Linked DNA regions of Cytobacillus sp. IB215665. Each later gene encodes a partner of the first gene's protein in a complex. Links are inferred from orthologs where the notes say so. Each region holds a gene or a part of one and is shown on either strand. Other genes may lie near its edges. The genes, in order: rny and pfkA.

Evidence for each region.
Region 2: rny (region 1) and pfkA share a complex: the UniProt entries of both Bacillus subtilis proteins name them as parts of the possible RNA degradosome complex. The link is inferred for Cytobacillus sp. IB215665 from one-to-one orthologs.

The regions. Positions count from the first base shown.
Region 1 is NZ_JAXBME010000004.1:380,539-396,719, reverse strand. Bases 7,960-10,950 are described here. They hold rny (ribonuclease Y), read right to left. Parts: upstream 10,246-10,950; coding sequence 8,674-10,245; downstream 7,960-8,673. Other genes in these bases: SLH52_RS08145 (TIGR00282 family metallophosphoesterase), read right to left, coding at 7,960-8,596. Outside these bases: SLH52_RS08175 (RicAFT regulatory complex protein RicA family protein), read right to left, coding at 552-983; tRNA (N6-isopentenyl adenosine(37)-C2)-methylthiotransferase MiaB, read right to left, coding at 985-2,523; SLH52_RS08165 (2-oxoacid:ferredoxin oxidoreductase subunit beta), read right to left, coding at 2,708-3,574; SLH52_RS08160 (2-oxoacid:acceptor oxidoreductase subunit alpha), read right to left, coding at 3,575-5,314; SLH52_RS08155 (dipeptidase), read right to left, coding at 5,700-6,623; stage V sporulation protein SpoVS, read right to left, coding at 6,910-7,170; more of SLH52_RS08145, read right to left, coding at 7,802-7,959; recombinase RecA, read right to left, coding at 11,005-12,045; SLH52_RS08130 (competence/damage-inducible protein A), read right to left, coding at 12,375-13,613; pgsA (CDP-diacylglycerol--glycerol-3-phosphate 3-phosphatidyltransferase), read right to left, coding at 13,757-14,335; SLH52_RS08120 (helix-turn-helix domain-containing protein), read right to left, coding at 14,415-15,308; SLH52_RS08115 (DUF3388 domain-containing protein), read right to left, coding at 15,329-16,120. UniProt on the Bacillus subtilis protein: Endoribonuclease that initiates mRNA decay. Initiates the decay of all SAM-dependent riboswitches, such as yitJ riboswitch. Involved in processing of the gapA operon mRNA, it cleaves between cggR and gapA.
Region 2 is NZ_JAXBME010000002.1:5,448-21,442, reverse strand. What follows is about bases 3,872-6,676. They hold pfkA (6-phosphofructokinase), read right to left. Parts: upstream 5,852-6,676; coding sequence 4,892-5,851; downstream 3,872-4,891. Other genes in these bases: accA (acetyl-CoA carboxylase carboxyl transferase subunit alpha), read right to left, coding at 6,045-6,676; pyk (pyruvate kinase), read right to left, coding at 3,872-4,861. Also shown: citZ (citrate synthase), read right to left, coding at 1-309; SLH52_RS02150 (DUF441 domain-containing protein), read right to left, coding at 806-1,267; sporulation integral membrane protein YtvI, read left to right, coding at 1,428-2,546; SLH52_RS02140 (FxsA family protein), read right to left, coding at 2,605-2,994; more of pyk, read right to left, coding at 3,101-3,871; more of accA, read right to left, coding at 6,677-7,022; accD (acetyl-CoA carboxylase, carboxyltransferase subunit beta), read right to left, coding at 7,016-7,876; SLH52_RS02115 (FadR/GntR family transcriptional regulator), read right to left, coding at 7,955-8,575; SLH52_RS02110 (NADP-dependent malic enzyme), read right to left, coding at 8,578-9,813; dnaE (DNA polymerase III subunit alpha), read right to left, coding at 10,022-13,384; SLH52_RS02100 (YtrH family sporulation protein), read left to right, coding at 13,680-14,021; sporulation membrane protein YtrI, read left to right, coding at 14,018-14,521; SLH52_RS02090 (bifunctional oligoribonuclease/PAP phosphatase NrnA), read right to left, coding at 14,560-15,495; SLH52_RS02085 (YtpI family protein), read left to right, coding at 15,623-15,922. UniProt on the Bacillus subtilis protein: Catalyzes the phosphorylation of D-fructose 6-phosphate to fructose 1,6-bisphosphate by ATP, the first committing step of glycolysis.

The DNA.
Region 1 (16,181 bases):
GGATTTGTTCATTTACCCGAAGTTATCTTTTGACATAAGTTCAATAGGTGTGATTGACTCTTGAATATAGAGAACACGGAAGCTTCGTAATCTTTGGAGTTATATAATATGTAGGATTTTAACTTTAAGTGTGAGTGTTATAGTGTTCGTGAAGAGACTTGAGTTTGATCTACAATAATTAGCTTCGTAGACTTTGTTGCATTTTTTACTAAATTTGATCAGTTAGTAGCTATTAATTAATGGCTCTTTTCGTCTTTGTTGCTATTGTTATCTTTTAATTCCAAAAAAGTGGTTTACATTGTTAGTCATCGTTGTACAGAAAAATGATGCCAAAAAGAACAATCCATGTAAAAACTGCCTAATTAATTGTTACCGTCTTCAGAAAAAAAGATACCAGGAATGATATATATATTCGTATTTAACTTTTTGTGACATTCAACAATCCATACAAAGAAAGCCACCTGCTAGCTAATCTATTCAATTATCAACGAAAAAGAGCATTGAAATATATCCAATGCTCTCTTACCTTAAATAATAGATTGCTTAAAAGCTTAGTGACAACTGCTTCCACTACTTGCTTTAACTTTTGAGCCTGTCTCTCCACGGAGTACATCTCCACCGGTAGAGATAATTATTTCATCAGTAACTGTATTCGTAATTGTTGATGCAACAAGTTGAAGTAAATCATTCACATGAATTTGCGATGATTTAAATTCCTGAACGATTGGCAATTCATCTATTTCAGCATGAAGTTTATCAATTTTTTCTTCCACTTGTTTTAATGCCTCATGCTTACCATAATGTTGAAAATTAACTGCTTGTTTTTGCAAGCTCTTAATCAAAGCAATTGTTTCTCTTACTTTTTGATTTTCGTTAATTTTTTCTTCCGTTTGTTTAAACAGTTCTACTTCTTCAGTATCCGCGATCATCTTCGCTAAATCACGAGCACGTGCAACAAGATCGTCTTTAGTATACTTAGTCATCTTAATTCACCCCTGCTACTTCTTCTATCAATTCTCCATCTAATGTCCATGTTTTTGCTTGTGTGATCTTCACTTTTACAATTTGACCAATAACTGATTTAGGAGCTCTAAAATTAACAAGCTTATTCTTTTCTGTGTAACCCGCAAGCACTTCTGGATTATTTTTACTTTCACCCTCTACAAGTACTTCAACGATTTTACCTTCATGTTCTTTCATTTTTATAGCAGAAAATTCATTTACGAGTGCATTTAGTCTCTGCAAACGATCTTTCTTCACTTCCATCGGAATATTATCTTGCATCTTAGCTGCTGGAGTACCCTCTCTAGGTGAATAAATAAATGTATACGCAGAATCAAATCCAACTTCACGATACAATGATAGGGTTTCCTCAAATTGTTCGTCTGTTTCATTCGGGAATCCTACTATGATATCAGTCGTTAATGATACTGATGGAATAGCTTCTTTTATTTTTCTTACTAATTCTAAATAATGTTCACGAGAATATTTACGTGCCATAATTTTCAACACATCAGTACTCCCAGATTGAACAGGTAAATGAATATGGTCGACTAAATTTCCGCCTTTAGCTAATACTTCTATCAGGCGATCATCAAAGTCACGAGGATGGCTAGTAGTAAAACGGATACGAGCAACATCAATTTTTCTTAGTTCGTCCATTAATTCTCCTAACCCATAGTCCATATCTTCCAAATCTTTACCATATGCATTCACATTTTGGCCTAAGAGTGTAATTTCCTTGTAACCATTCCTAGCTAAGTGACGAACTTCTTCAATAATGTCTTCAGGTCGTCTACTGCGCTCTTTTCCACGAGTATATGGCACGATACAGTAAGTACAGAACTTGTCACAGCCATACATAATATTGACCCAAGCTTTAATATCCCCTTTACGCACTTTCGGGAGATTTTCGATAACATCCCCTTCTTTTGACCATACTTCAACAACCATCTCTTTGCTAAGCATAGCTTCTTTAACAATCTGTGGTAATCGGTGAATATTATGAGTTCCAAATATCATATCAACATGATGGTGTTTTTGTAATATTTTATTGACAACCGATTCTTCTTGCGACATACATCCGCAAACACCTAATAATACGTTAGGATTGTTCTTTTTTAAATGCTTAAGATGACCAAGTTCACCAAATACTTTATTCTCAGCATTTTCTCGTATCGCACATGTATTTAATAGAATAATATCAGCATCATCAACTGTATCTGTTGATTCATAGCCTAATCCTAGTAAAATACCTGCCATGACTTCTGTATCATGTTCATTCATTTGACAGCCATAAGTTCGGATATAAAACTTACGCCCAGTACCTATTCCGATCATGTCCTCTGGCAGTTCAAAATCACGCTGGATAAGAACATCTTCCTTACCACGTTTTTTAGCATCTGATAAAGACGGGGCCTGATAAACACTATCAAAATACTGACTATAATCCTTGGCGGATTTTTTGTCCGAAGGATTAGGTTGCTTTACTTGCTGTGATTCTAAGCGTTGCTTTTCGTTCATTATATATCTCCTTTCGTACATATCACTGCAAATCTAAAAATACTTACACACATTATCATAGTATAATGGTAATACAAATAATAAACAATAAAAACAAAGCTTTGTTACAAATTAACCACATATTTATAGGTAGAGAAAAAGCAACAAAACCGCTAGTGTTTTGTTGCTTTTCTTAATGGTCAAATTACATAAATTCTGCTACGAGTTCATCGAATTTATCTTTGCTAATACTTAAATCAGCATTTGTTAACGGATCTTCACTATAGCCATAAACCAACTCTTGGTATGATGGTTGCTCGTTGTTCTGATAGATTAATCCAGTCACTAAACCGTTATGCTCCATCAATGTTTGCATCGCTGTCATACGATTGTTAGGATCATATTCTTCAATCGTTTTTAGACTTGTTAGATTTTCTTTAAACCAATCATACGTATTCGTTTTATTGTACGTAACACATGGGCTAAATACATTAATTAACGAGAATCCTTTATGATTAATTCCAGCTTCAATTAATGAAGTTAACTCTTTTAAATCGGTAGAAAAACTTTGTGCAACAAATGTAGCTCCTGCAGTTAATGCCATCTCCATTACCGATAAGGAAGATTCAATTGAACCTTTCGGTGTACTTTTTGTTTTAAACCCTACTTCACTACGTGGTGATGTTTGACCTTTTGTTAAACCATAAATTTGATTGTCCATGACAATGTATGTTACATCGATATTTCTACGAATCGCATGTACTGTATGCCCCATACCAATGGCAAAGCCATCTCCATCTCCACCTGAAGCGATGACAGTTAAATCACGGTTAGCCATCTTCACGCCTTGAGCTATAGGTAAAGAACGACCGTGGATACCATGGAACCCGTATGAATTAATATATCCAGAAATACGCCCTGAACATCCAATACCTGATACTACTGCTAATTCCTCAGGTTGTAAGCCAACATTCGCAGCTGCTCTTTGAATGGCAGCTTGAACTGAGAAATCACCGCACCCAGGACACCAATTTGGTTTGACATTATTTCGAAAATCTTTAAACGTCGCCATTTAGAACATCTCCTTGCATTTTGTGTGTATTTCATGTGGCAGGAATGGATTTCCATCATATTTTAAGACTGATGTTATTTTCTCTCCGAATCCTACGTTCATTTTCATAATACTTGCAAGTTGACCTGTAGCGTTATTTTCAACGACAACGACCTTTTTCGCCTTTTGAATAAGCGGTTGAATCTCATCAGTTGGGAATGGATGCACTAAACGAACGTGTGCATGATTCACCTTGATACCGTCTTCTTCTAAACGTGTCATCGCTTCTTCAATCGCTCCACGTGTGGAATTAAAACCAACGATTAACAAGTCAGCATCTTCGTGTTGAACGTTTTTATAGACGGGTGTATCAAATTTCAACTTATCAAGTTTACGGAATCTTTTATCCATTTGTAATTGACGATTTTCTGCATCTTCAGATGGTTTTCCAGTTTCAGCATGTTCAACACCCGTTACATGATGTATACCATGTTTCGTTCCTGGTACAACACGTGGTGAAATACCATCTTCAGTTACTTCATAACGCTTAAAGTAAGCTTTATTTTCTAATTCAGGTAATTCTTCATTAAGTTGAAGTTTACCACGACGAATTTCAATTTTATCATAATCAAGTGGCTCTACTGTTTGTTTTCCAAGAGACAGTTGCAGATCTGTTAAAAGAATAACTGGACATTGATACTCTTCTGCTAAGTTAAATGCTTCTATTGAATCGTAGAATGCTTCCTGCACTGTACTTGGGGCCATAACGATTTTTGGAATTTCACCATGTGTTCCATAAATCATTGCCATTAAGTCTGACTGTTCTTGTTTAGTCGGTAATCCAGTACTTGGCCCTCCGCGCTGTGTATCAACAATAACAAGTGGAGTTTCAGTTATACCAGATAGTCCAATTGCCTCCATCATTAACGATAGACCAGGTCCAGCTGACGCAGTTAGAGTTCTTACTCCCGCATAATTAGCACCAATTGCCATTGTACAAGCAGCAATTTCGTCTTCAGTTTGTATAACTGTTCCACCAAATTTAGGTAGCGTTTTAATTAAATACTCCATTATTTCAGAAGCTGGTGTAATAGGATATGCAGGCATAAATCTAGCCCCTCCAGCTAATGAACCTAATGCAATCGCATCGTTACCTATCATAAACAGACGCTTTTTACCATCTGCTTTTTCAATTTTCATCTCTTTATTACTGTTACCGAGCTGTTGCTTCATAAAATCAGCGCCTGCTTGAATTGCTTCCATGTTTTTATCGACAATTTGTTGACCTTTTCGGCCAAACTTTTCGTCAATTACTTCAAAGAACACCTTCGTGTCAATATCAAGTAGCTCACTAGAAGCACCTACAGCAACCATATTTTTCATTAACGAAGTGCCTAAATCAGTTGCAATCTCCGTGAATGGAACCGCATACAATGCTACTTTTGAATCATCTGGAATGGTCGGGTTAAACTTTGCATCAGCAATTACAATCCCACCATCACGTAACTCACTAAAGTTAACATCAATTGTTTCTTGGTCAAATGCTACTAGTATATCTAAATCATCAGAAATAGCACGAACCTGAGTTGTACTAACGCGAATTTTGTTATTCGTATGACCACCTTTAATACGTGAGGAAAAATGGCGATACCCATATAAATAATACCCTAATCGGTTTAACGCTACTGAGAAAATTTCTCCTGTACTTTCAATACCTTCCCCTTGTTGTCCGCCAACTTTCCATGAAAGTTGATTGATCATGTCTTACACCCCTTTGGAATACGTTCAATATTATATATTTAACAGCATTTGTTTGAGAATGTTCAAAAAGTATCAGTCATACAATGGTTTGATATTCTCCTCATACCCGCTCATTTTGTATTTACACATTTAAAGCGCATACAAGTAAATTATTGGTACCTTCATCATTTTCTTTCCCTTTTGAACATGTACAATTTGTTATAGCACGTTCCAACCAAGACACTTACATGGCAATCTAAAATGTTTTTGATGAATAACAATTATGAAATGTTTGGATGTACTAAACGCTTACAATTCTAGACCTATAATCAAAAAATTGCAAGTGTTTCAACATAAAATTTGTCGATTATATGAATAATTTTTTTGTTTTCTAAAAAATCATTTATTATTCAGGTAAATGTTCTACAAAATTTTGATATAAAAAACTTCTTACTAACTCATCGCTATAATATTTATGTAATTCTTCAATTAAATGCATATAGCACTTAAAGTTTCCCATACCTCTTACTGTTGTAGAAATGCCATCGAAATCAGAACCAAACCCTATGTTCTTAGCTCCGCCTAAAGAACATAAATGTTCTACATGTAACAATATATCTGTTATGCCTGCATGACCGTGTACGGATAAAAACTGTGGAACGAAGGTAACACCTATCATGCCATCTTTCTCGATCATAGCTGTAATTTGATCGTTATGTAAATTGCGCGGATGGTCACAAAGCTTATAACAATTCGAATGTGATGCAATTGGATAGTCCGCTAATGCCATTACGTCCCAAAATCCTTGCTCTGATAAATGAGAGACATCTGTCCATACTTTTTGGTCATTGAATGTTTGAACAACCTCTTTTCCAAATGATGAAAGACCAGCTCCTCGCTCTTCTAAAATACCGTCAGCTACAGTATTGCCATAATTCCATGTTAAACCAACAGAAGAAACACCTAGCTGGAGGAGAGTTTTTAACCTAGTAATACTCCACCCTATACAATCGCACCCTTCAAGCGTTAACATAGCACCAATTTCATTACTATTTAAGGTATTAATATCTTGTTTTGTTTTAACTAGTTTAATATGATCATATTTAGCGATGATTTGATTATAAAATATATCTATCATTTCTAATGCGACGTCAAATTTATCTATATTACTGACAGATTCAGGAATGTAAATCGCAAAGCATTGTATTTTACTTTTTGTCGCAACCATTTGCTCGTAAGTTATATGTAATGACTTGTCATTTTCGAATGAAATAGATGGATTGAGCCACATCTTTAATAAAACATCGCAATGTGCATCAAAAATGTTCATTCTTAATCCTCCTCTTTTATCATAAGAGTTTTCTCGGCATTATCGACGGTTTTCGTAAGAACATCTTACATGTATATAAACTAATCCCACTTGGCATCTTTTCTTCTTTGCGTATATCATATCAACTGAGGATGGGGACTCATGTGTCCATCTTTACGATCGTATCACCTGTACAATGAATAGCAGCGTGGCTAACTGTATTTTCTTCACAGTATAAAAACAACCTGTTTGCAGTATTCGCAAACAGGTTTATGCTAACTTCTAGAGTAAAATTCTAACAATGAACCTAGCGAGGTTCAATAATCAATTTGATTGCCGTCCGTTCTTCTCCATCAATTTGGATGTCCGTGAACGCTGGGATACAAATGAGATCAACACCACTTGGAGCTACAAAACCTCTTGCTATCGCTACCGCTTTCACTGCTTGGTTTAATGCACCTGCCCCAATCGCTTGAATCTCTGCTGCCCCTCTTTCTCGTAGTACTCCTGCAAGTGCACCAGCCACAGAATTAGGGTTAGACTTTGCTGAAACCTTTAATATTTCCATTCCTAGTTCCTCCTTGTTTTTTACTGTGAATGATAAGTGTTCAGTAGAACATTTTGTATATATATAAGCCCATTGATACTATATTCAGTAGTCACATATAGTATTCCTGCAAGTTTTTAATCTTTTATCAAAAAATTCACAAAAATCTTAATTTCTGGAGAAACAAGGTTAGGAAAATAGGTTTTTATTACAGCCAAATGACTAGCAAATCAACAACTCTGGATAAATCCCTTTTCGAATTCAAAATCAATATACGGTTTAAGAAATAAATACGTTTTCATTACAGTTGTTTTATGTAAGAACGAACAATCACATATTACCTATTTGAAAAATCAACAAAATTGACGAAAGGATGACTTCGCATTGATTGTTGCTTTTCGTTCTAAGATATAAGTACGAATACATCTTGCCTTCGTGGCACCTTTTCTTCTGTACAACAATGACTAACATATATAACCACTTTTAATGGTACTAATTTGATAACAACAGCGACAGAGTTGACGAAAAGAGCCTTAGCTTACGTACCAAGTTATAAACACATGTAGATCTAGCAAACGGGGTATCTTTTCTTCTCTAAAGACTGTTCCAATCACATATACACATCAAAGTTTATACAATTAATGATAAAAATTTAATCAAAGTATGGATGATCATCATTAATAATAATACGGTTAATCCCTTTAGCTCTACCAGTTTTGTTGTCAATATCAATGACTACAGCATTAAGTTGAGCTCTTCCATCGGTTACTTCGAACCGAACAGGGAGATTAGTCAAAAAACGCTTCAAAACTGCTTCTCTGTCAACACCTAATATTCCATCATATGGACCTGTCATACCTACGTCAGTTATATATGCAGAACCTTGAGGTAGTATGCGATGATCGGCCGTTTGCACATGTGTATGCGTTCCTACAACAGCAGATACCCTTCCATCTAAATACCAACCCATTGCTTGTTTTTCACTCGTGGCTTCCGCGTGAAAATCTACAAAAATGATTTTAGTTCGCTTTCTTGCTTCTTCAATTAATTCATCAGCTTTTGTAAATGGGCAGTCATTTGGATTTAAAAATGTCCTTCCTTGTATATTAATAATGGCAACCTCACGACCTTCACAAGGGATATAAACGATGCCTTTACCTGGTACACCTTCTGGAAAGTTTGCAGGGCGTATCATGTATTTCGCAGAGTCAATAAACTCAAATATATCTCTGTTATCCCACGTATGATTACCAAGTGTAACCGCTTGTGCTCCAGCCTTAATAAAACCGTGGTATATTTTTTCAGTTATCCCTTTACCCCCTGCTGCATTTTCACCATTAATAATAGTAACTGAAGGAAAGTATTTCTTTTTTAATTTAGGAACATATTCATTAACCATATCTCTTCCTGGTGAGCCAACTACATCTCCAATAAATAAAATTTTCATTTTTTCGACCCCTTTATATTTGTACAATTTATTATCAGTTTTGCCAAAACAAAAAAAATAAAGTGGTAAAAACCACTTTATTTTGCATATTCGACAGCTCGTGTTTCCCGAATCACTGTCACTTTTATGTGACCTGGGTAATCGAGCTCATCTTCGATTTTCTTTCTAATCTCACGAGCTAATCGATGAGCTTCCAGATCATCAATCGAATCTGGTTTAACCATAATTCGAACTTCACGCCCAGCCTGAATTGCAAATGATTTCTCAACACCATCAAATGATTCAGAAATCTCTTCAAGCTTTTCGAGACGTCTTATATAGTTTTCAAGTGTTTCACTTCTTGCTCCAGGTCTTGCTGCAGATAATGCATCGGCAGCAGCTACTAATACTGCAATAATAGAAGTAGGCTCTGTATCACCATGGTGTGAAGCTATACTATTAATAACAATTGGATGCTCTTTGTATTTCATAGCTAATTCTACACCAATTTCAACATGACTACCTTCAACCTCATGATCTATAGCCTTACCAATATCATGAAGTAAGCCTGCTCGACGAGCTAGTAACTCATCCTCACCTAACTCAGCTGCCAACAACCCTGACAAGTATGCGACTTCCATTGAATGCTTCAACACGTTTTGACCATAACTCGTTCGGTACTTAAGTCGACCTAATATTTTGATTAAATCTGGATGGAGTCCATGTACACCTACTTCAAATGTCGTTTGTTCACCAATTTCGCGAATATATTCATCCACTTCTCTTCTCGATTTTTCAACCATTTCTTCAATACGAGCAGGATGAATACGTCCATCTTGAACAAGCTTATCTAAAGCAATGCGAGCCGTTTCACGTCGAATCGGATCGAAGCCAGATAAAATCACTGCTTCAGGTGTATCATCGATGATCAAATCAATACCTGTTAACGTTTCTAGAGTTCGAATATTTCTACCTTCCCGACCAATGATACGTCCTTTCATTTCATCATTAGGCAGATTTACGACAGAAACTGTAGATTCCGCTACATGATCAGCCGCACAACGTTGAATGGCTAATGATAAAATGTTTTTTGCCTTTTTATCAGCTTCTTCTTTAGCGCGACTTTCTGCTTCTTTGATCGTAATCGCAACATCGTGTGCAAGCTCTTTTTCAACATTGCTAAGAATGATTTGTTTCGCTTCCTCACGTGTCAAACTAGAAATACGTTCAAGCTCTGTACGTTGTTTGTTAAACATCATTTCCACTTTGCTTTCCATCTCTTCAATATGCTGTTGTCTTTGACCTAGAGAATCCTCCTTTTTTTCTAACACACTCTCTCGCTTAGATAAAGATTCATCCTTACGATCAAGATTCTCTTCCTTATGCATTAACCGATTTTCTTGTTTTTTTAGTTCGCTTCTTCGATCACGAATTTCTTTTTCTGCTTCTGTTCGAAGTTTGTGGATTTCATCCTTTGCCTCAAGAAGCGCTTCTTTTTTAAGCGCGTCAGCCTCTCGATTTGCATCGTTAATAATTTGTTCAGCAGCGCTTTTTGCGCTTGTGATTTTCGCCTCATTAGATTTACGAACAAGTGAGATATAAAGAACAACAACTGCACCGACTATGGCAAGCAAAATGGCGATGATTATAATGGGATTGAGATTGTCCATCATTTCACCTCCTCTTGCTATATACTTGTTTCTTGCTAGATTCAAACTGTCGGCATGTAATTTTTCCCTTAATAAATTCCAACATGCACAATGGCTTTTCAAGTTCCAATACTAGAGGCTGTTATAAGCCTGGAAAAAGACTGTGAATTTACTCAATATCGTTGGTAATTTATTGTTAAATACCTACACAAGTAATTTCATCGTGTGCTTCATAAGTACGTGGCAACTATTTCATTGCACTTGCACCTGACACCAACCGATCGCTCCTTCTTCCTATCTGTCCTCCAATTTTGTTTGAAAAAATTCTTAATAGTAACAATTGTAATATTAACAAGCATGTATAATATACATACTAATTGTAAAGGTGGGTAATTTTATTGTCAAGGCCTGCCACTGCCATCTTTCCTTAATATTGGAAGAGAGCGCACAAACCTTGACTTGAACAGCGACAGACTTTCTGCAAACCTTAGTCCTACCACCTTATAAACTGGTAGATGATTTACCATACTATGTCCTGTTGTTGAAAGCTATTGAATAGAACTAATGATAAATGTAGGCACTTTTCGTAAACTTTGTTGTATTTTTTCACTTACATTTAAATAACTGATGAGTTTTATATGACTTTCATAATCTTTGATAAGAAATGATGCGCCGATCGATAGCTATATTTGTGTTTAGCTTTTTTTATTAATACGAAAACAGCGTAAATGAAAAAGAAGGATACTTCATGTAGTATCCTTCTTTTAGAGCTTATGTTGTTTACTCTTTTAATTCGAGTTCACTTTGAGAATCGTCGCCCACCGGCTCTGTTGTATTGTTAAGGCCGTAGTGTTCTCGAATTTGTTCGTGTATTTGTTTTGATATGTCCGCATTCTCCGTTAAGAATTGTTTAGCGTTTTCTCGCCCTTGCCCTAGACGTTCACCTTCAAACGAGTACCAAGATCCGCTCTTCTGGACAATATCGAGCTCAGAGCCCATATCAAGAATTTCTCCCTCTTTGGAAATTCCTTCACCGTACATAATATCAACCTCGGCTATTTTAAACGGAGGTGCTATTTTATTCTTTACTACTTTTAATTTCGTTTTATTACCTACGATATCATTTCCTTGCTTCAGTTGTTCAGCTCGACGAACCTCTAAACGTACTGAAGAATAAAACTTTAACGCACGACCACCAGGTGTAGTTTCCGGATTCCCAAACATAACACCAACCTTCTCACGAATTTGGTTAATGAAAATAGCAATCGTTTTAGATTTATTTATTGCTCCTGAGAGCTTACGTAAGGCTTGAGACATAAGACGTGCTTGTAAGCCAACATGAGAGTCTCCCATCTCCCCTTCAATTTCAGCCTTTGGAACGAGCGCTGCAACTGAATCGATGACTAAAATATCAACAGCACCACTTCTTACAAGTGCTTCAGCAATCTCTAACGCCTGTTCACCTGTATCAGGTTGAGATAGCAATAGTTCTTCTATGTTAACACCTAGCTTTTGTGCATAAATAGGGTCTAACGCATGCTCAGCATCGATAAATGCAGCTTGACCGCCTTGTTCTTGCACTTCAGCAATCGCATGAAGTGCAACTGTTGTTTTACCAGAGCTTTCAGGTCCGTATATTTCAATGATACGACCACGTGGATAACCACCTGCTCCAAGTGCAACATCCAATGCTAATGAACCACTAGGAACGGTAGAGATTTGACGTTCCGACTGCTCACCTAACTTCATTATTGATCCTTTACCAAATTGTTTTTCTATTTGCTTTAACGCCATATCTAATGCAGCTTGACGATCACTCACATTTATTCCTCCTCATCTCCATTACTACTTATACTATACCTTGTTTTTGGACATTTGCCAAGCAAAAAACGAACATCTATTCGTTTTTTTATTCAAAAGTGAATTCAATCAGCAAACTAGAACATTGTTGGGTAAAGTAGATTTGGGGATCTAAAACTTAGGCTCTTTTCGTATACTTTGTTGCTTATAGTTACTTAAATAGCAGGTATAGATATCGTTTTACTAAACAGTCATCGGTTTATAGTAGCAAAGATGCACATCGTACTAATTATATTCGTGTGTATATTTTAATTCAAAGAAACTACAAAAGTTGGGTAGCCCATAGCTTATTATTTTTTCAATTGTTTGAGTAAATAATAGTATCCATATTTAATAGCTCTTTCTCTAATCATTTGTCTAGAACCAGCCAATTTCAATGAATAGACTTCTGTAGGATGATCATTGATCGAAAGCCCAATAAAGACCGTTCCTACATCTTTACCTTCCACGCTTTGTGGTCCAGCAACTCCAGTAAAGCTAATTCCACAGTCAGAGTTACATGATTTCCTCACATGCTCAGCCATTTGTTGTGCACATTTTTTACTGACGGCACCTTCCTGTACAAGTGTCGTTCGGTTAACATTGAGTAATGTTTCCTTCATATCATTCGTATAAGCTACAATTCCACCTTTAGCTACAGATGAAGAACCAGGAACAGCTATTAACTCACTCATGAACATGCCTCCAGTTAAACTTTCAGCGCTAGATATCGTCATTTTTTTTTCTTGTAAAACAGCTACCGCATGTTCTAATAGTGAGGTGTTTTCATAACCATAAAAATATTGACCAACACGACTTAGTATTTCTTGTTCTGTATCATTAAGAAGCTCATTAGCTATGTCTACTGAGGAATGTTTAGCTGTCAATCGAAGTTTTACTTCAAAGTCAGATGCTAACGGAGCAATCGTTGGATTCACTTGCTTATCAATCAAATCTTCAATCTCAGTTTCCAACTTTGACTCACCAATTCCAAAGAATCTTAATACGCGAGATATGATTCTCTCACGAACACCTAAGAGGTTATTGAGATATTCTGTCCCGTATTTCAAAAACATTGGTTGCATTTCCTTTGGAGGGCCTGGCAATAGCATATATGTAACTTGATCCTTCGTTATAGCCATTCCCGGTGCCATCCCATGGTCATTAAGCAATACCGTTGCATTTTCTAGAATAACAGCTTGCTTTTTGTTATTGTCTGTCATTTTACGATTTACTTTTTCATAGTACGCTTCAATTCTTTTAAGTGATTGTTCATGTGTGACTAGCTGTTGCTTTAGCATAGATGCCATCGTTTCCTTAGTTAGATCGTCTTTTGTTGGGCCTAACCCTCCAGTGAAGATAATCAATTTTGATCGCTGCTTTGCTGTTTCAACGACCCTTTTTAACCGATCTTGATTATCACCAACTACAGTATGAAAATAAACATTAATTCCTAGCTCTGCTAATTGTTTCGATAGGAATTGTGCATTTGTATTCGCAATTTGTCCTAATAATAACTCTGATCCAACTGCTATAATCTCAGCGTTCATGTCATCCCCCCGTAAAAATAGCATGTGTTATAGCAGGTTGAAGACTGCTACATTATGTTCCTTTAACTTTATGAGGATGAGAAGGAAACCCGTCTCATCCTCATAAAATTTACTACTTCGGCTTATCATCTCAATATGCTGGTTTACTTTGAGTTAGCAAATACATGTTTATTTTTCGCAAAATAGTCCCACCCAGACCAAATTGTGAAAAATACTGCGATCCATAGTGCTATATCAGCAAATGGAATCGACAATGCTTCAAAAGGAATATTATGTAATAGCAATGCAGAAACGGCTACAATTTGCGTCCATGTTTTAATCTTGCCAAGCATGTTTGCAGCAACAACTTCACCACCACCTGCTAGAACAAGTCGTAAACCTGTTACGGCAAATTCTCTACTTATAATGACTATGACCATCCATGCAGGTGCCAATTCAAACTGAACGAGTGTTATAAGCGCCGCTGACACTAATAGCTTATCAGCTAGAGGGTCTAAAAATTTTCCTAAGTTGGTGACGAGATTAAATTTCCTTGCATAATATCCGTCAATCCAATCAGTCGTGGAAGCAATAATAAAAATGATAGCACCAATGAAATGAGTAACAGGTATCTCTCCTCCGCCTATTTGTAATTGTCCCCAGGATAGCGGTGCAAGCATAATCACCAAAAACACTGGAATTAACAAAATACGTGAAACGGTAATCTTATTTGGTATATTCACAAATTCTTCCTCCTTCATAACTTACATGTACAATAATATATCAGAAAAAGTCAAAAAAGCCATCAAAATGATGACTTTATTAATTATTGAAGAGGATTTCCATAGTTTGGGTTGTTCCTCCCTCATTTGGAAACTCTACCAGTTCTCCATTTATATATATTTCTGTTACTGGTGTATAGCCTGACTTTAGTGATATTTTATTTTCTTTGCTCATATCGAAGGACAATGGTTGGTCATCCTCATTTAAGAAGTCATAATAAAACTGTTCGCCTTGGTCATTCCTAAGAGTAATCCAAGTATTTCCAGTTGATTTAATCTCTAAATTAAATTCTTCTGTATTAGATAACTTCATGGAAGAATTAGCGCCTTGCACACTTACTAATTCTAGCACCTGTTCTACTGCTTGCTCAGGCTCGTCCTCTTCTTCATCCTGTACATCAGTTTCTTGATCAGTGTCTTCTGCTGCAGGCTCGCTGCCCACCTCTTCAACTGGATCATTTTCTTCTGAATTATCTTCAACGACAATTTCACGGTCTTCTCCACTTTCCTGCGCTGGAGTACCATCTGAATTACCTAAAAAATTCAGTGCGATGAAGTAAATCCCTATAAGAAGACCGAAAACAAAAACTCCTGTTAATACTTTTGGTAGCAAATCTGCCACTTTTGAAGTTGTTGTTGGGGAAATCTGTTTACGACTCTGTACTCTCGACAGCTGACCAGGTAAATCTGAATTAGATAAGCTCGGGAGTTCATTTTCATATTGTTCAAAAATAACATCAGCATCTAACTCAACTGCTTCACAATACGATTTGATAAACGCACGCACGTAAAATTGTCCAGGCATTCGATCATAATTACCGTCTTCAATTCCGATTAGATAACGTTTTTGTATCTTCGTTAACTTTTGTAAATCGTCTATGCTAATATTTTTTTCTTCTCTTGCTTCTTTCAATCTTTTACCTAGTTCTGTCAATGAAAACACCTTCCAATTTGCTAAAAATCAAATGTAGATAAGCTAGATTCTTGTAACATTTGTGGTTGTTCAACGAGATCATACGTTATTTCCTCTTCAGGATTATTCCGTAGTTCAATAATATAATCGAAATCGTCCATCGTATATTCAGTATTTCGAACAAAAATATCCGGATGCTCAACTACCTTGACAGCTGGAAGCCTCATAATTTCACGAACTAGCTGCCAATGGCGTTCTGAAGCTCTTTTCGTTGATACAATACCGTCAATGATAAATAGATTATTTTCGTTATATTCGTCCTCAATGAGCTGACTTCTGACCGTTTGCTTAAGCAATGTTGAAGAGACAAATAACCATCGCTTATTTGCACATACGCTCGCTGCTACGACCGATTCAGTTTTGCCAACCCTTGGCATACCACGTATACCGATTAATTTATGACCTTCTTGTTTATACAATTCTGCCATAAAATCAACTAATACGCCGAGCTCATCTCTGACAAATCGAAATGTTTTTTTATCGTCCTCATCCCTTTGAATATAACGTCCATGTCTAACAGCTAAACGATCTCTTAGCTTCGGTTCACGTATTTTTGTCACTGTTATATTATCCATAGTTTGTAAAATTGATGCAAGACGCTCTATTTGTTCATTCCGATCACATCTCAATAATAACCCACGTCGATGGTCCTTAACACCATTGATTGTAACGATGTTAATAGATAACATCCCTAATAAAGATGACACATCCCCGAGTAAGCCAGGTCTATTTTTATGAATTTCGTATTCTAAATACCATTCTTTTTTTTGCATGCAAATCCCCCTATGCAGCACTATAAAAAAATATTAAGTTACGTATCACACATAAGTCTAT
Region 2 (15,995 bases), on another replicon or contig:
TAATCCTAACAAGGAAATAGCTGAGCGTAATGCCGCCATAGGGTGAACCTCGTTAATAGGATACATATTAAAGTGATCAATGATTTCTTGAGGAATGCTAGCATTTTCTGCTAATTCATTTGTTAGTTGCTCAAGCTCACTTTTGTTAGGTAATTTGCGATTCCAAAGTAGGTAAATGACCTCTTCAAAACTAGCATTTTCTGCAAGATCATCAATGTCAAATCCTGCGTATGTTAGTGTGTCATCTATGATTGAACTAATAGATGATGTTGTTGCTACTATCCCTTCCAGACCGCGTGTTACTGTCATAAAAATCTCTCCTTTTTTAAATAAAATTCCCCATAGCCTTTATATTTACTGTACTAGAAATTGAGCGGTTGCTCAAATTAGGAAAAAGCTTACTTATTTCATATACACATCAACAGCAAGGTTATTCTATTTATATATAATAAGAAAATATGTGCACTAATACACTAATAAGCATGTGAAAGTTTCCCTCCTTAACTTAAGAAAACATGCTGCATAGTCTATAGTCCCTCTCATTTATTTGAGAAAATTTGTTTTTTTACAAAGTGGGAAGTGCGAATGATCTTATCTCACAAAAAGAAAATGCTTACATTTTATGCTTTTGCAAAAGATTAACAATCCTGCTAAGACATGTAAAAATACCCCTCTACTATTTAATTGTGAGTAAGGGCATTAATATAAGAAAGATAACATATTAGTATTATTATAAACAATTATCAGACTCTTGTGAATGAAAAGAACCTTATTTATTTAAAAAAATATTATTACAAGAAAATAATCAACCAAAAATATTAAAAATTCTCATACATATATATGCAATCCCTGCCCCAATTAAAGGGCCAACTGCTACAGCTTTAAACAGTGCTACTGCTAAAATTGTGCCGAATACAAGCGCTGCTGTAATATGAGGATCATTCTCCAATAACGTTAAACCACTTTTTGCAATGATCGCAACAGCCATTCCAGACAGTAATGCAATCCAAGCATATGGAGATTTAAGAGCTTCAACTAGTTGTTTAAACCCAATTTCACCTGTCGCAATAGGAACTAATACAGCAATTGTAATAATCGTTACACCCCAATTAATCCCCTTACCTTGAATATAAGGATATAGCTTTGAATCAAACCCAAGCAATTTTATTAGCAGTAGGACAAAAATAGCAATGATTAGTGATTGATTTTTTGCGATGATTCCAATTGCTAGTAAGATTAATAAGAATGCTGTTGCTTGAGTGAACAATGTAATCAATCCTCCTTGCTGCGCTCTACCAGGTCAATCATAACAAACAATTGGTAAATGTGAAAGAAACGCCATATAATGTATAAAATTCACAAAACTATCCTTTCCATTCTTAACCATATTATTATAAAATATTTATATGGGATAGGGGGGCTGTTTATTGAATCTTGAATATGTTTACCGTGGGCTACGCCTACTATTTGTATTAGCAGTAATAACGATTGGAATCATAGGATTTTATTATGTATCAACTGTTACATATCCGTTCATTATTGCGCTAATAATCGCTTATTTAATAAACCCGATCGTAAACCTCTTGGAACGTAAAGCAAAAATACCACGATCACTATCAATCTTTATTACCTTAATTTTATTATTCGGAATCATAGCAGGCTTAATTACACTATTAGTTGTCGAAATCGTTTCAGGCACAGAATATTTAGCTAAAGTTGTACCTGAACACTTTAACACACTAATGCAATATATTGAAGTGTTTATTGCAAGTAAAATCATTCCGTTCTACAACCAGCTTGCAGTGTTCTTTAAAAATCTAGATGCTGGGCAACAAGATACAATTATGCAAAACATTTCATCAGTCGGTACGAATATTGCATCAAGTGTCGGAGATTTCATCCAACAAGTACTAGAAAACATTCCAAACTTATTAGCTTGGGTTCCTAACACTGGAACAGTTGTCGTTTTTTCACTACTAGCTACTTTTTTCATAAGTAAGGACTGGGATCGTCTGTCTGGATTAATGAGTAAACTGTTACCTAGAAAAGCAAGAACTAGCGGTAAAAAAGTCTTTTTTGACTTAAAAAAAGCTCTTTTCGGATTTTTAAAAGCTCAAGCAACTCTAATATCGATTACCGCAATTATCGTATTAATAGGGTTGCTCATTTTGAGAGTAAATTATGCAATAACAATCGCTTTAATAATAGGTTTTGTTGATCTACTTCCGTACTTAGGAACAGGACTTATTTTAGTGCCATGGATCGTTTATGCAGCTGTAAGTGGTGATATATCTCTAGCAATTGGGTTAGGGATACTATATATCATCATCCTTATTACAAGACAAATTATGGAACCTAAAGTATTATCATCTAGTATTGGTTTAGATCCTTTAGCAACGCTCGTATCATTATTCATTGGATTTAAACTGCTAGGGTTTTTGGGGCTAATCGCTGGACCTGTTATATTGGTAATTATTAAAACCCTGCATAGTGCAAATATATTTAATGAATTATATGCTTACATCATAGGTAAAAAAGAGTCCTAAATAAGGACTCTTTTTTTACTATGGATAAATTTTCTACTAATATGCCTATTCCCTTGTGTTATCGTATAATCGTTATACTTCCACGGTCAATCATCCTTTTGATGATTTTGAGTAGGAATGGCTTTAAAATATTTCTAGTCAACGGAATTAGTAGCATAAAACCTATTGCATCGGTAATAAAGCCAGGGGTTAATAATACTACACCACCAACTAGTATACAAAGTCCATCTATAATTGCATCTCCCGGAGGTCGTCCGTAGCTCACCTGTTGTTGAAAATTACGTAATGTTTCCATTCCTTGCTTTTTAGCTAGCCATGCTCCTAAAACACCAGTTAATATAATTAAAACGATCGTCGGAAATATACCTAAAGTATTACCTGACAATATTAATAAGCCAATTTCTAGTGCTGGAACTATAATGATCAGTGCAATCATCATTTGCAACATTATATTGAGGTCCTCCAATCACCATTGTACAATATTGATCTATTTGTCCTTATTATACCTTAAAATAAAAAAAAGAGAAGGTATAACACCTTCTCCAGTAATGAATTTATAATACACTAGTTCTTCCTTCATAAATAGTTCCTAAGCCGCCATCAACAGTTATTTCATTTCCATCTTTAATAATCTTAGTCGCATTTTCCACACCAACGATGACAGGTATACCTAAGCTCAGTCCAACTACTGCTGCATGACTTGTAAGGCCACCTTCTTCAGTAATAATAGCTGAAGCCATTTCTAAAGATGACATCATATCAGCATCTGTACATTGAGTAACTAATATAGCTCCCTCTGTCATTTTTTGTTTAGCATCTTTTTGACTAGATACGACAACCGCTTTTCCAAATGCTGATTTACGACCTACACCTTGTCCTTTAGCAATAACATTGCCTACCACATGGATTTTCATTAAGTTGGTAGCACCTTTTTCACCAGTTGGAACACCTGCTGTAATTACGACTAAATCACCGCATGAAATAAGTTTAGAGTCTAATGATGCCTGGACAGCTACTTCAAGCATTTCGTCTGTTGAGTTCGCTTGTTTAGCCGTTATTGGATAGACACCCCAAGTAAGAGCAAGCTTACGAGAAGTAGATTTATCTCCTGTTACTGCAATAATTGGTGCTTTTGGACGATATTTAGAAATCATTCTAGCAGTATAGCCACTCGCTGTTGGAGCAATAATCGCATTAACTCCCAAATTAAGTGCAGTATGAGCAACCGATTGGCTAAGAGCATCAGGGATCGTTGGATTTGTTTGTTTACTACGCTTCGCTAAAATTTGCGAGTATTCCAATGCCGTTTCTGCACGGGATGCAATGCTGTGCATTGTACCTACAGCTTCTACTGGATACGTTCCAGCTGCAGTTTCCCCAGATAACATGATTGCATCAGTACCATCAAAAATGGCATTTGCAACATCACTCGCCTCAGCACGCGTAGGTCTTGGATTTCGTTGCATAGAATCTAACATTTGAGTTGCTGTGATAACAGGCTTTCCAAGCTCATTACATTTTTTAATAAGTTCTTTTTGTACAAGAGGAACTTCTTCTGCTGGTATTTCAACCCCTAAATCTCCACGAGCTACCATTAATCCGTCTGAAACCTCAAGTATATCGTCGATATTATCTACGCCTTCTTGGTTTTCAATTTTTGGTATAATTTGTATATTTGGTGCATCATGTTTTTCTAATAACTCACGAATATCTAGAACATCACTAGCACGGCGAACAAAAGAAGCAGCAATAAAATCTACACCTTGTTCGATACCAAAAATGATATCGTTAGCATCTTTATCAGTAATTCCTGGTAATTTCACCTTAACCCCTGGAACATTTACCCCTTTTTTATTCTTTAATACACCTTTATTTAATACTTTTGTTGTTATTTCCCCAAGTTCTGCATTAATTGCAATTACTTCAAGGCCAATTAAACCATCATCTAGTAAAATTTTAGAACCAACTTCAACATCTTCAATTAAACCTGGATAAGTGATAGAAAACTTTTGAGGTGTACCAATAACCTCTTCCATTGAAATAATGACTTCAGAACCATCAATTAACTCAATTGCACCACTTTCCATCGTGTGTGTTCTAATTTCCGGACCCTTCGTATCGAGAAGAATAGCTATATTTTTTCCAGTCTTTTTGGCTGCTTCACGAATATTTTTTATACGTGCTCCATGCTCCTCAAAATCACCATGTGAAAAATTCAATCTAGTTACGTTCATCCCTGTTTCCATTAACTCAACTAACTTATCTATACTTTCACTAGCCGGACCAATCGTACATACAATCTTTGTTTTTCTCATCAATTTCTACCCCCAATAGTAATTTTCTTTCTATATTGATAATTCTTTTGATAATTTATACATATCTTCATCAATATGATGTTGCTGTGCCAACGCTTCGATAATATCATGATCGACGAGTTTATTATTTTGAATACCGACAGCACGGCCACCTTTACCAGCCAATAAAAGCTCTACAGATTTCGCACCTAGTCGGCTTGCTAATACCCTGTCAAATGCAGTAGGTGATCCACCACGTTGAATATGTCCTAATACAGACACACGTGTTTCAAAGTCAGTTTCCTCTTGAATCTTATTACCGATATCAACACCACTGCCTACACCCTCTGCAACGATAATGATACTATGCTTCTTACCTCGTTCATGTCCACTTCTTAATCTATCAGTAATCTCATTCATGTCATAGTTTGCTTCAGGTATTAGAATTGTTTCTGCTCCACCTGCTAAGCCAGCCCATAACGCTATATCACCTGCTAACCTTCCCATTACTTCGATTACATAGGTACGTTCATGAGAAGTAGCAGTATCACGAATCTTATCTATCGCATCTATTACAGTATTTAATGCAGTGTCAAACCCGATAGTAAAATCAGTTCCAGGAATATCATTATCAATCGTTCCAGGTACGCCTACACAAGGGTAACCATGCTCAGTTAGCGCTTTTGCTCCTCTATACGATCCATCTCCACCAACAACAACAAGCCCTTCAATCCCATGCTTATTTAACTGCTCAATACCTTGTTTCTGCCCTTCGGGTGTTTTGAACTCTTCACACCTTGCAGAATAGAGCATTGTTCCACCTCGATGAATGATATCTCCTACGGAACCAAGTTCTAACTTTTTAATATTACCACTCATTAAACCAGCATAGCCTTGGTACACTCCATATACTTCAACATTATGATAAATGGCTTTTCTAACAACTGCTCTAACTGCCGCATTCATTCCTGGGGAGTCTCCACCACTCGTTAACACACCAATTCTTTTCATTACGTCTCACCTCATTTATTTGTATGAACGGCCTTGAGAAGAGAAGGCGAGATTTACAAAAAAATACATCCGACCTCCATCATCAGAACCTAAGTATTCTTAAAATAACATTTCATTACGATGAAAACAATATCACAAATGTGAAAAAAAAAGGAAAACGTGCATCCAAAATTGATTTAGGATGCACGTTGCATTATTTTACCTCTACGTAACCGTTTTCATAAGAAATTTGTCCGATAGTTTTGTATTTTCTATACCTTTCCTGAACCAAGGCTGCGGGATCTAATTCCTTTAGTTCACTAATTGATTGCTTTAAAACTACATCAATTAGCTTAGCTTGCTCATCAACATCTCGGTGAGCTCCACCTTTAATTTCAGGAATAATTTCGTCAATAACACCTAACTCCTTTAAATCTGGTGCAGTAATCTTCATCGATTCAGCAGCTTTTTTGGCTAGCGCTGCATCCTTCCATAAAATAGATGCGGCACCTTCTGGAGTGATTACTGAATATGTTGAATTCTCTAACATATGAATATGGTTTCCCACTCCAATCCCTAATGCTCCTCCACTTCCACCTTCTCCAATGACAATACAAACAACCGGGACTGTTAATCCAGCCATTTCAAATAAGTTCTTTGCAATCGCTTCACTCTGTCCTCTTTCTTCAGCAGCTTTCCCTGGGTAAGCACCTTTAGTATCAATAAAACAAACGATCGTGCGCTGAAATTTTTCTGCCTGTTTCATTAAACGTAATGCTTTACGGTATCCCTCTGGATGAGGCATTCCAAAATTTCTACGAATATTTTCTTTCGTATCTTTACCCCGTTGATGCCCTATAACAGTTACAGGAAGCCCATAATATTTTGCTATTCCTCCGACGATTGCACCATCATCTCCAAAATATCGGTCTCCATGACACTCCATAAAATTAGTAAATAAACGTTCAATATAATCTAACGTTGTTGGGCGATTTGGGTGACGAGCTATTTGAACCCGATCCCACGTTTTCATATTTCCATATATTTCACTTTCTAATTTCTTTAACCGCTGCTCAAGTTTTTCAATTTCAGCAGATAAATCTACATCAGAGTTTTGTGTAAATTCCTTCAGTTCAGCAATTTTTTTAGTTAGTTCAATTACAGGGCGTTCAAATTCTAACTCAGCTACCATTCCAAATCACCTCCCATATGTATGGATAGTACATTCTCTAAAGTTTCTTTCATATTTTGCCGATGTACTACAGCATCAAGCTGCCCTTTTTCCAATAAAAATTCAGCAGTTTGAAAATCCTCCGGAAGCTCTTCTCGTATTGTTTGCTCTATAATACGTCTACCAGCAAATCCTATTAAAGCACCTGGTTCAGCAAAATTATAATCTCCTAAAGATGCAAAACTCGCTGAAACCCCGCCGGTTGTAGGATCTGTCATTACAGATATAATGAGTCCTCCTTGATCACTAAAAAGTTTAAGGGCTGCACTTGTTTTAGCCATTTGCATTAAACTTAATACACCCTCCTGCATTCTCGCACCACCTGAAGTAGTAAATATAATAAAAGGTACATTCAGCTCCATGGCCTTTTCAATAGCAAGAGTAATTTTTTCTCCAATTACAGACCCCATACTACCCATTCGAAAGTGTGAATCCATAACAGCTATAACTGTTTTAAAGCCACTAATTTCTCCCTCACCAGTAACTATACCTTCGTTAAGACCTGTTTTGATACGATCTTTTTCTATCTTTTCTTCATATCCAGGAAAGTTTAGTGGATTATCTGAGATCAAGCCTTGATCATACTCACGAAAAGTCCCTTCATCTATCAAACTGCCAATTCTTTCGAAAGCTGTCATTCTATGATGGTGATCACAATTTAAGCATACACGTAAATTTTTGTTTAATTCTTTTGTATACATAATTTTTTTACAGCTTGGACATTTTGTCATGATACCTTCGGGCACATCTTGTTTTGCTTGCTCTGAGGGAATGGATGCATACTTTTTCTTTTTTACAAAAAAATCCTTAAGCATTGTGTAAATCCCCTTTACCAAATTCTATATACTACCTCTACTTTAACTAAATGTGATAAATAATTTTGTCAAAGTTTGTCATGCATCTATCGACAATTGTTTTACAGCTATGCTTTCATAAATGCTAAGTGCTAAGTCTACTTTTTCTTCCTCAAGTGCATTTATGAGTTCTGTATAATAGTCTAACGGAAGGTTATAAGAATGATATTCCAACTTATAATAATCAAATAACACTAGCCAAATTCTTAGCAGCAGCCTATTATTAGTCGCTTCTACAACCGTTTTCATAAATTGATCATGATCAAAGTTATTACCAGAAGTTAACGACTTCAAACATTGTAAATAGCTTTTATTACTTACTTTGCAACATAAAAAAATAGAATTGCGCTCAAGTAAATATTTTGTTTCTAGTATATCTTCTTTAGCCTTATCATCCTGTAAAATAAAGCTTCCAATTAACTCAATAAGGCTATGGTCACCAAATTCTTTGATGAACGTTCCTTCACCCTGTCGTGTTTCAATAATACCTAATAATTCTAACGCTCTCAGTGCCTCACGTACAGAAGAACGGCCTGCCTTTAATCTAACAGCAAGCTCACGTTCTGATGGGATTTTATCACCAGCTGTCAATCTATCTTCTGTAATTATGCATTGTAATTGATGAACAATTTCTATATAAACTTTTGACCTTGATGACATTATTATTCATTACCAATAATTGAAAGTTTGCGGGTTTTTTCTGCAATACTCTCTGGATCTAATTTGATACGTGCTACACCTGTTTCCATTGCAGCTTTTGCAACAGCTGCAGCAACCATTGGAGCTACTCTAGGATCAAATGGGGCTGGAATGACATAGTCTGCATGTAGATCTTCGTCTGAAACAAGTCTTGCAATCGCTTTAACAGCAGCGATCTTCATTTGCTCATTTATGTGTGTAGCACGAATATCTAGCGCACCTCGAAAAATTCCAGGAAAGGCTAAGACGTTATTTACTTGATTTGGAAAATCAGATCGACCTGTTCCAACAACCTTTGCTCCAGCTTCCTTCGCCTGATCAGGCATTATTTCAGGATTAGGATTTGCCATTGCAAATATAATTGGATCATCATCCATATTTTGAATCATTTCCTTAGTTAGTGCACCTTCAACAGAAACACCTATAAAAACATCAGCACCTTTGATTACATCGGCTAATGTTCCCTCCATTTTTTCCCGATTAGTGTACTTCGCTACTTCATTTTTTACATTGTTCATCCCGTACGATCTACCTTCAAATATAGCACCTTTAGAATCGCACATCACTATATCTCTTACACCAAAGTTATATAATAATTTGATAATTGCTATTCCAGCTGCACCTGCTCCATTAGCTACTACTTTAATCTCAGACATCTTTTTCCCAACTAATTTAAGTGCATTCACCAAACCGGCTACTGTAACAATAGCTGTTCCGTGCTGGTCATCATGGAAAATAGGGATATTCGTTTCTTTCTTTAAGCGTTCTTCAATGATGAAACAATTTGGAGCTGCGATATCTTCAAGGTTAACCCCACCGAATGTCGGTTCTAATAATTTCACTGTTTCAACAATTTTATCAACATCTGTTGTGTTCAAACAAATTGGAAAGGCGTCAACTCCAGCAAAGCTTTTGAAAAGTACGGCTTTCCCTTCCATGACAGGCATAGCTGCTTCTGGTCCAATGTTACCAAGCCCCAATACAGCTGTACCGTCAGAGACTACAGCAACCATATTTCCCTTCATCGTATATTCATAGACTTTTTGTACATCATCATAAATATCCTTACAAGGTTCTGCTACACCAGGTGAATAGGCTAAGCTTAAATCCTTTGCATTTCGAACAGGAACTTTAGATTTGGACTCTAACTTTCCTCTATGAATACTATGCATATGTAATGCTTCTTCTCTTAATGACATGTCATTTCACTCCTTAATGTACTACAAAGTTAGCGAAATATATAGCAAAAAACTACCTCTCTTACTGCCACGCAATGTACCTATTGTTTTATTAGCTACCGCTTCTTTCAATATGCTAATAGAACTCATCTCACAAACGACAGTAGATTGGTCTGACCAATGATACCTATACAATATAACATAATAGTGATAGAAGTAAAGAAGTATATCATTTTAAAACAACGTTTCTTTCACCCAATACCTTGGTCATCTGCTCTATACATTCTTCTGAAGGGTCTACCAAAAATTCTTCAGGTAGGCGAATTGTTCTTTGTTCCCTTTCATAATATATAAGTACCGCAGTTTCTCCAGGGAATGTTGATAATATATTTTTTATTTCTTGAACTTTCCCTTCAGCCATTTGTGTGTCTTCAAATCTCAAATAAAGAGACTTATTAGAAGATGACTTTATCATTTCATCCATTGTATAAACGGTTTTAATAATAATTTGTAGCTTTTCTAACCTTCTTTCACATTTCCCTTCTACGACCACGATACTGCCCTTGTGTAGAATATTACTATATTGTTTATAAACAGCCGGAAACGCAACCGCATCAACATCTCCTGAATCATCACTAAATGTATAAAATGACATTACTTCCCCTTTTTTTGTACGTATCACTCGATCATTTGTAATATATACACCTAATTTCACTAATTCATTTGATTTATTATCTGCAAGCTGATGAATTTTTTTCGTACGTATGGAGAAGAATAAATCTTCATACATAGTTGTTGGATATCTTGAGAGATAGAATCCAACAGCTTCTTTCTCCAGCTTTAACATTTGATCTTCGGATAATTCTGCAACTTGAGCATATTTTGGCTTGAGCATAAACTCCTCATGAAATAACTCAATTTGATCTTTGCTATCTGGTCTAACTAGTTCAGCATGCTCTAATGCAATATCTATACTAGCTAATATAGTAGCTCTGTTTTCTCCAAACTCATCAAAGCAACCTGCCATTACTAATGACTCTATCGTTTGTCTATTAATTTGCTTCGCGGAAGTTCGTATGCAAAAATCGAATAGATCACTAAACTTTTTTTGTTTTCGGCTACGAAAGATTTCTTTTAAAGCAGCTCCTCCAACATGGTGAATAGCAGCTAGTCCAAACCTAAGTCCATGTTTTTCAACTGAAAAACCAAAGAAGCTGTGATTTATGGATGGTGGTAATATTTTTATGCCTTGCTGCTTTGCTTCTCTAATATAGGAAGCGAGCTTATCATCCTTACTTATGACGCTTGTTAAGATTGATGCATAAAAATAGATTGGATAATTTGCTTTTAGATAAGCTAAATGATACGCAATCATGCTATATGCAACTGAGTGACTTCTATTAAATCCATAATTAGCAAAGCGAACTATTAAATCATAAATAGAATTTGCAACCGACACAGAGTATCCTTTGCTAACGCTGCCATTGACAAAGTGTTCCCTTTCTTCGTCTAATACATCCTTTTTCTTCTTTGATACTGCCCTTCTTAATAGATCCGCTTCACCTAACGAAAATCCTGCCATTACCGCAGCAATTTGCATAATTTGTTCTTGATACACAATCACACCGTACGTCTTAGCTAATATAGACTCTAAATCAGGATGCGGATATGAAATTGGAGACTTATTATGCTTCCTGTCAATATAAATCGGTATGTTATCCATTGGTCCAGGTCTATATAGTGCATTTACAGCAACAATATCCTCAAAGCTACTCGGCTTCAATCTTTTGAGCACCTGCCTCATGCCTTCGGATTCAAGCTGAAAAACACCTGTCGTTTGCCCTTGACTAAGGAGAGAGTATGTGACCTTATCATCCATTGGAGTTTGATCTAGGTTAATGTTATTCCCAGTCTTTCTTTCAACCATAGTTATAATATTTTCTATCAATGTAAGGTTACGTAAGCCTAAAAAATCCATCTTTAGTAGACCAATATCCTCTAAAATATCCATTGGATACTGTGTTAAATATACATCTGCATGACCTTCTTGAATGGGAATGATATTCGTTAATTGTCGATCACTTATAATTACACCCGCAGCATGAGTAGATGTATGTCGTGGTAAGCCTTCTATTGTTAACGCTATTTCATATATTCTTTTCGCCACATCGGTTTGTTGTATACGCTCCCTAAACTCAGAAGATTGACGATACGCCTCCTCAAGTGTGATTCCTTGCTTCATCGGTATTTTTTTAGCTAAAAAGTCCACTTCTTTTGGTGATGCCCCCACTACTCTTCCGACATCACGTAATGCTGCTCTTGCACCAAGCGTACCAAATGTAATGATTTGAGCGACATGTAATTGCCCGTACTTATTCTTTACATAATGGATCATCTCGTCACGACGGGTATCTGGAAAGTCAATATCTATATCAGGCATCGTAACCCTTTGTGGATTTAAAAACCTCTCAAACAACAACTGATGCTTTATTGGATCTATATTAGTTATGTATAAGACATATGCAACTAGCGAACCAGCGGCAGACCCTCTCCCTGGACCTGTTAGGATACCGTTATGTTGCGCATACTTCATAAAGTCCCAAACGATTAAAAAATAATCGCTAAATTTCATTCTATTTATAATTTCTAATTCATACATTAGGCGGTCATAATGTTCGTCTGACGGCTCTAAATAACGCTCCTTTAACCCTTTCAAACATAAAGAAGCTAAGTAATCATTCGACTGCTTGCCATCTGGAACAGGAAACCTTGGCAATTGCGTTGTACCAAGTGCTATCTCAACATTACATCTATTAGCTATTTCAACAGAATTTGCTACTGCGCTTGGGTAGCTATTAAAAAGTTCAAGCATCTCTTCTGGACTCTTTAAATAATACTCATTTGAAGGTAGTTTTGATAAATGATCGTCTGATAATTTTACCCCTTGTTTAATAGCTGTTAAGCAATCATAAGCAATAGCATCTTTCTTTTCTGTATAATGTACATCATTTGTTGCAACAACACTGAGATCAACATCTTTACTTAACGTTACTAGCTTTTCAGTTAATTCCCGATCATGTTGTCTATGTTGTTGAATTGAAAAGAAAAAGCAATTATTAGCAAAAAAACCTTTGTAGAAATTAGCACGTTCTCTTGCTTTTTCAACCTCATTATTAAGTAACAATTGTTCTATTTCACCATGACGACCAGGTGTAATTGCAATAAGATCTTGTCTATAATGGTGCAGCCATTTTAATGGAATACCGTCCTTCGCCTTTGTTAATACTGTACTACTAATTTTCATTAAGTTTTGATAGCCACTGTTATTTTTTGCGAGCAATACTAAGGGATAAGTACTAGGCTCATCTGAACTTTCATTTACAAGTACAGATACCGTAAGACCAATGATAGGTTTTATTGAGTGCTTTAAACATGTTTTATAAAAGGAAACAGCTCCGTACATGACATTTTCATCTGTTAATGCCAAAGCACTAAAGCCGTGACGTTTTGCTTTTATAACTAAACTTTCAATTGATGCTGCACTATTTAATAAGCTGTACGCACTTTTTATTTGAAGGTGAACAAAAGACATAGAAACCCCCACCTTATCATCATTACTTTTAGAGTTCATTTATAAATAACCCGAATTAAATGCACTTGTAGACTCAGGTTCATTTAAATACGTAGCTAACTTAGTCATCGAATGACAGAAGCTGTTGTTTCTTTTTTTGTTAACAGAATATAGAACTTCCATACAAGTACAGTTTTGTTCCTTGCTTCATTAAAATCCCTCTATTAATAATTATATTTGTTGTAACCAAGCTATACAAATCAAAAACATATTTCCTAATGTTTGTCCATATACATGTATCGAAAGGATGATGAGTATGGAATTAAAGGAAGCATTTATCCCAATGTTTATAAAAAGCTATTTTATAGCCTTCGGTGTTCTACTCGGCGGGGCTTTAATTGGTGGTTTAGGAGCATTTATATCTGGGCAACCACCCTTAACTGAAATGTTTCGTCTGTCAAACAGATTAAAGATATGGGCATTAGTTGCGGCAATTGGTGGAACATTTGATGCGATTTATAGCTTTGAGCGCGGCATATTTTCTGGAGAAACTCGTGATGTATTTAAACAAATTCTACTTATTGTTTCAGCTATGGGGGGCGCACAAACCGGGACGGAAATCATTCATTGGTTTACACAGGAACATATATCACGATGAGGATCCCGCCACATTTTCAATTGCCGAATTGGCAGCGTTTTTTTGCTGGGGTAGCTATTGGAGCCATTATTAGCTGGCTAGTTTTTTTATATATGTTTGGCGTTTTACAGGAAAAACAAGTTAGTATGATTGATCGTCAGCAAAAAGAAATTATCAAACTTAATAATGACATAAAAATTTGGCAGGATGATTATCGGGAGTTAAATGAAAAGAATAAAAAACAACTCACTTTACAAGAAATAATAATAGACATCACCGCACATGAAAAATTTAACTTAGATCAAAATAGCATCATTTTTATTCAGGAAGAGATAAGAAAAGAGCTAAGTTCTTTGCTTGCGAAAGATATTGAAACAGTTTATAAAAATAGTACTTTGTTAGAGAAATCAATTGAAAACAAACCATTTACAATTAATGAAAAATCATACCGAGTAAGAATAAAAAAGATTGGATATTTCACAACATTATATATTCATGGAACGATTGAAATCGTTAAATAAGCAAATAACAGGAATGAGTGAGATTCATTCCCGTTATTTTATTCAGCACAAACCTTTTCTAAATCTGCCAACACATCATTAATAGTATCCCAAGAATAAATTGATGCCCCTGCAGCGAGTGGGTGCCCCCCACCATTGTATTTCTTCGCTATCCCATTTATCACAGGCGTTTTCGAGCGTAGACGTACCCTAATTACATCTTCCTCTTCAACAAAAAACACCCAAGCTTTTATCCCTTTAATATGTCCGATTGTACTTACCAATTGAGAAGCTTCCATGGGAGTAACCTCAAATTCATCTAGCATTTCTTTCGTTATAATAACAGAAGCAGCACCATTTTCTGACACAGTAAGGTTTTGAAACACATAACCATTTAACTTTGCAACATTTAGTTTCGTTTCGTATAGCTTATTATAAAGATTATTAAGTGAAAAACCATATTCAATTAGTTCACTTGCATACTTAAAAGTTATTGGGTTCGTATTAGGAAACATAAACCTCCCAGTATCTCCTACAATACCAGCATATATTAACTCTGCTGCCTGTTTATTTAATACTAATCCTTCGTTTTTACCATATTTATAAAACTCATAAATCATTTCACTCGTTGAACTTGCACTTGTATCTACCCAAATAATATCACCATAAGGTGTTTCATTAGGGTGATGATCTATTTTAATTAGCTTCTTTCCTAAAGAATACCTCGTATCATCAATTCTTTCTTCATTTGCAGTATCACATACTATGACGAGAGCATCATTATATGTCTTATCCGTGATGTCATCTAATCTACTTAAAAAGTTCAAAGACTTTTCCTCATTACCTACTGAATATACTTTTTTTTCTGGAAAAGACGCTCTAATGATTTCTGACAACCCACATTGGGAACCGTATGCATCAGGATCAGGGCGAACATGCCTATGAACTATAATTATGTCGAACTGTTTTATTGCTTGCAGTATTTTATCTTTCATTAGTATCTCCTAACATTCAATGGTTTTCTTTATCATAACATGAAAGGGCTTAGCATAGTTAGTTGTAGCTTTTTAGGCTATTAATCGCTAAAATAATAATGGACAAACATGATGGAGGTTTAACTGCATGCCTGTATTCGTTATATTTATCGTTTTATCTATTTCATTTTATTTATTTTATAAAATAAAATACTTCAGAACAAAAAGGCCGATTGAACGTCAGTGGATATCTGCAAAATCCAGTATTGCACTTGGTACCTTCGTTTTATTATTTGCAATTAACCAACTAATATTATTCCCAACAACGATTACATTCATTGTTGGTACGATATTGATATTGTTTGGTGGAGGTAGTATATGGGCAGGGTATCGAGCGTATAAATATTTTTTACCACTAGCGATTAAAGAAGCTGAAGAACTTAAATAAAGGATGAAAGCGGAGATAGCATATCTCCGCTTTCGTTTAATACTTGGGCATTACTATATAACCTTTCAAATTT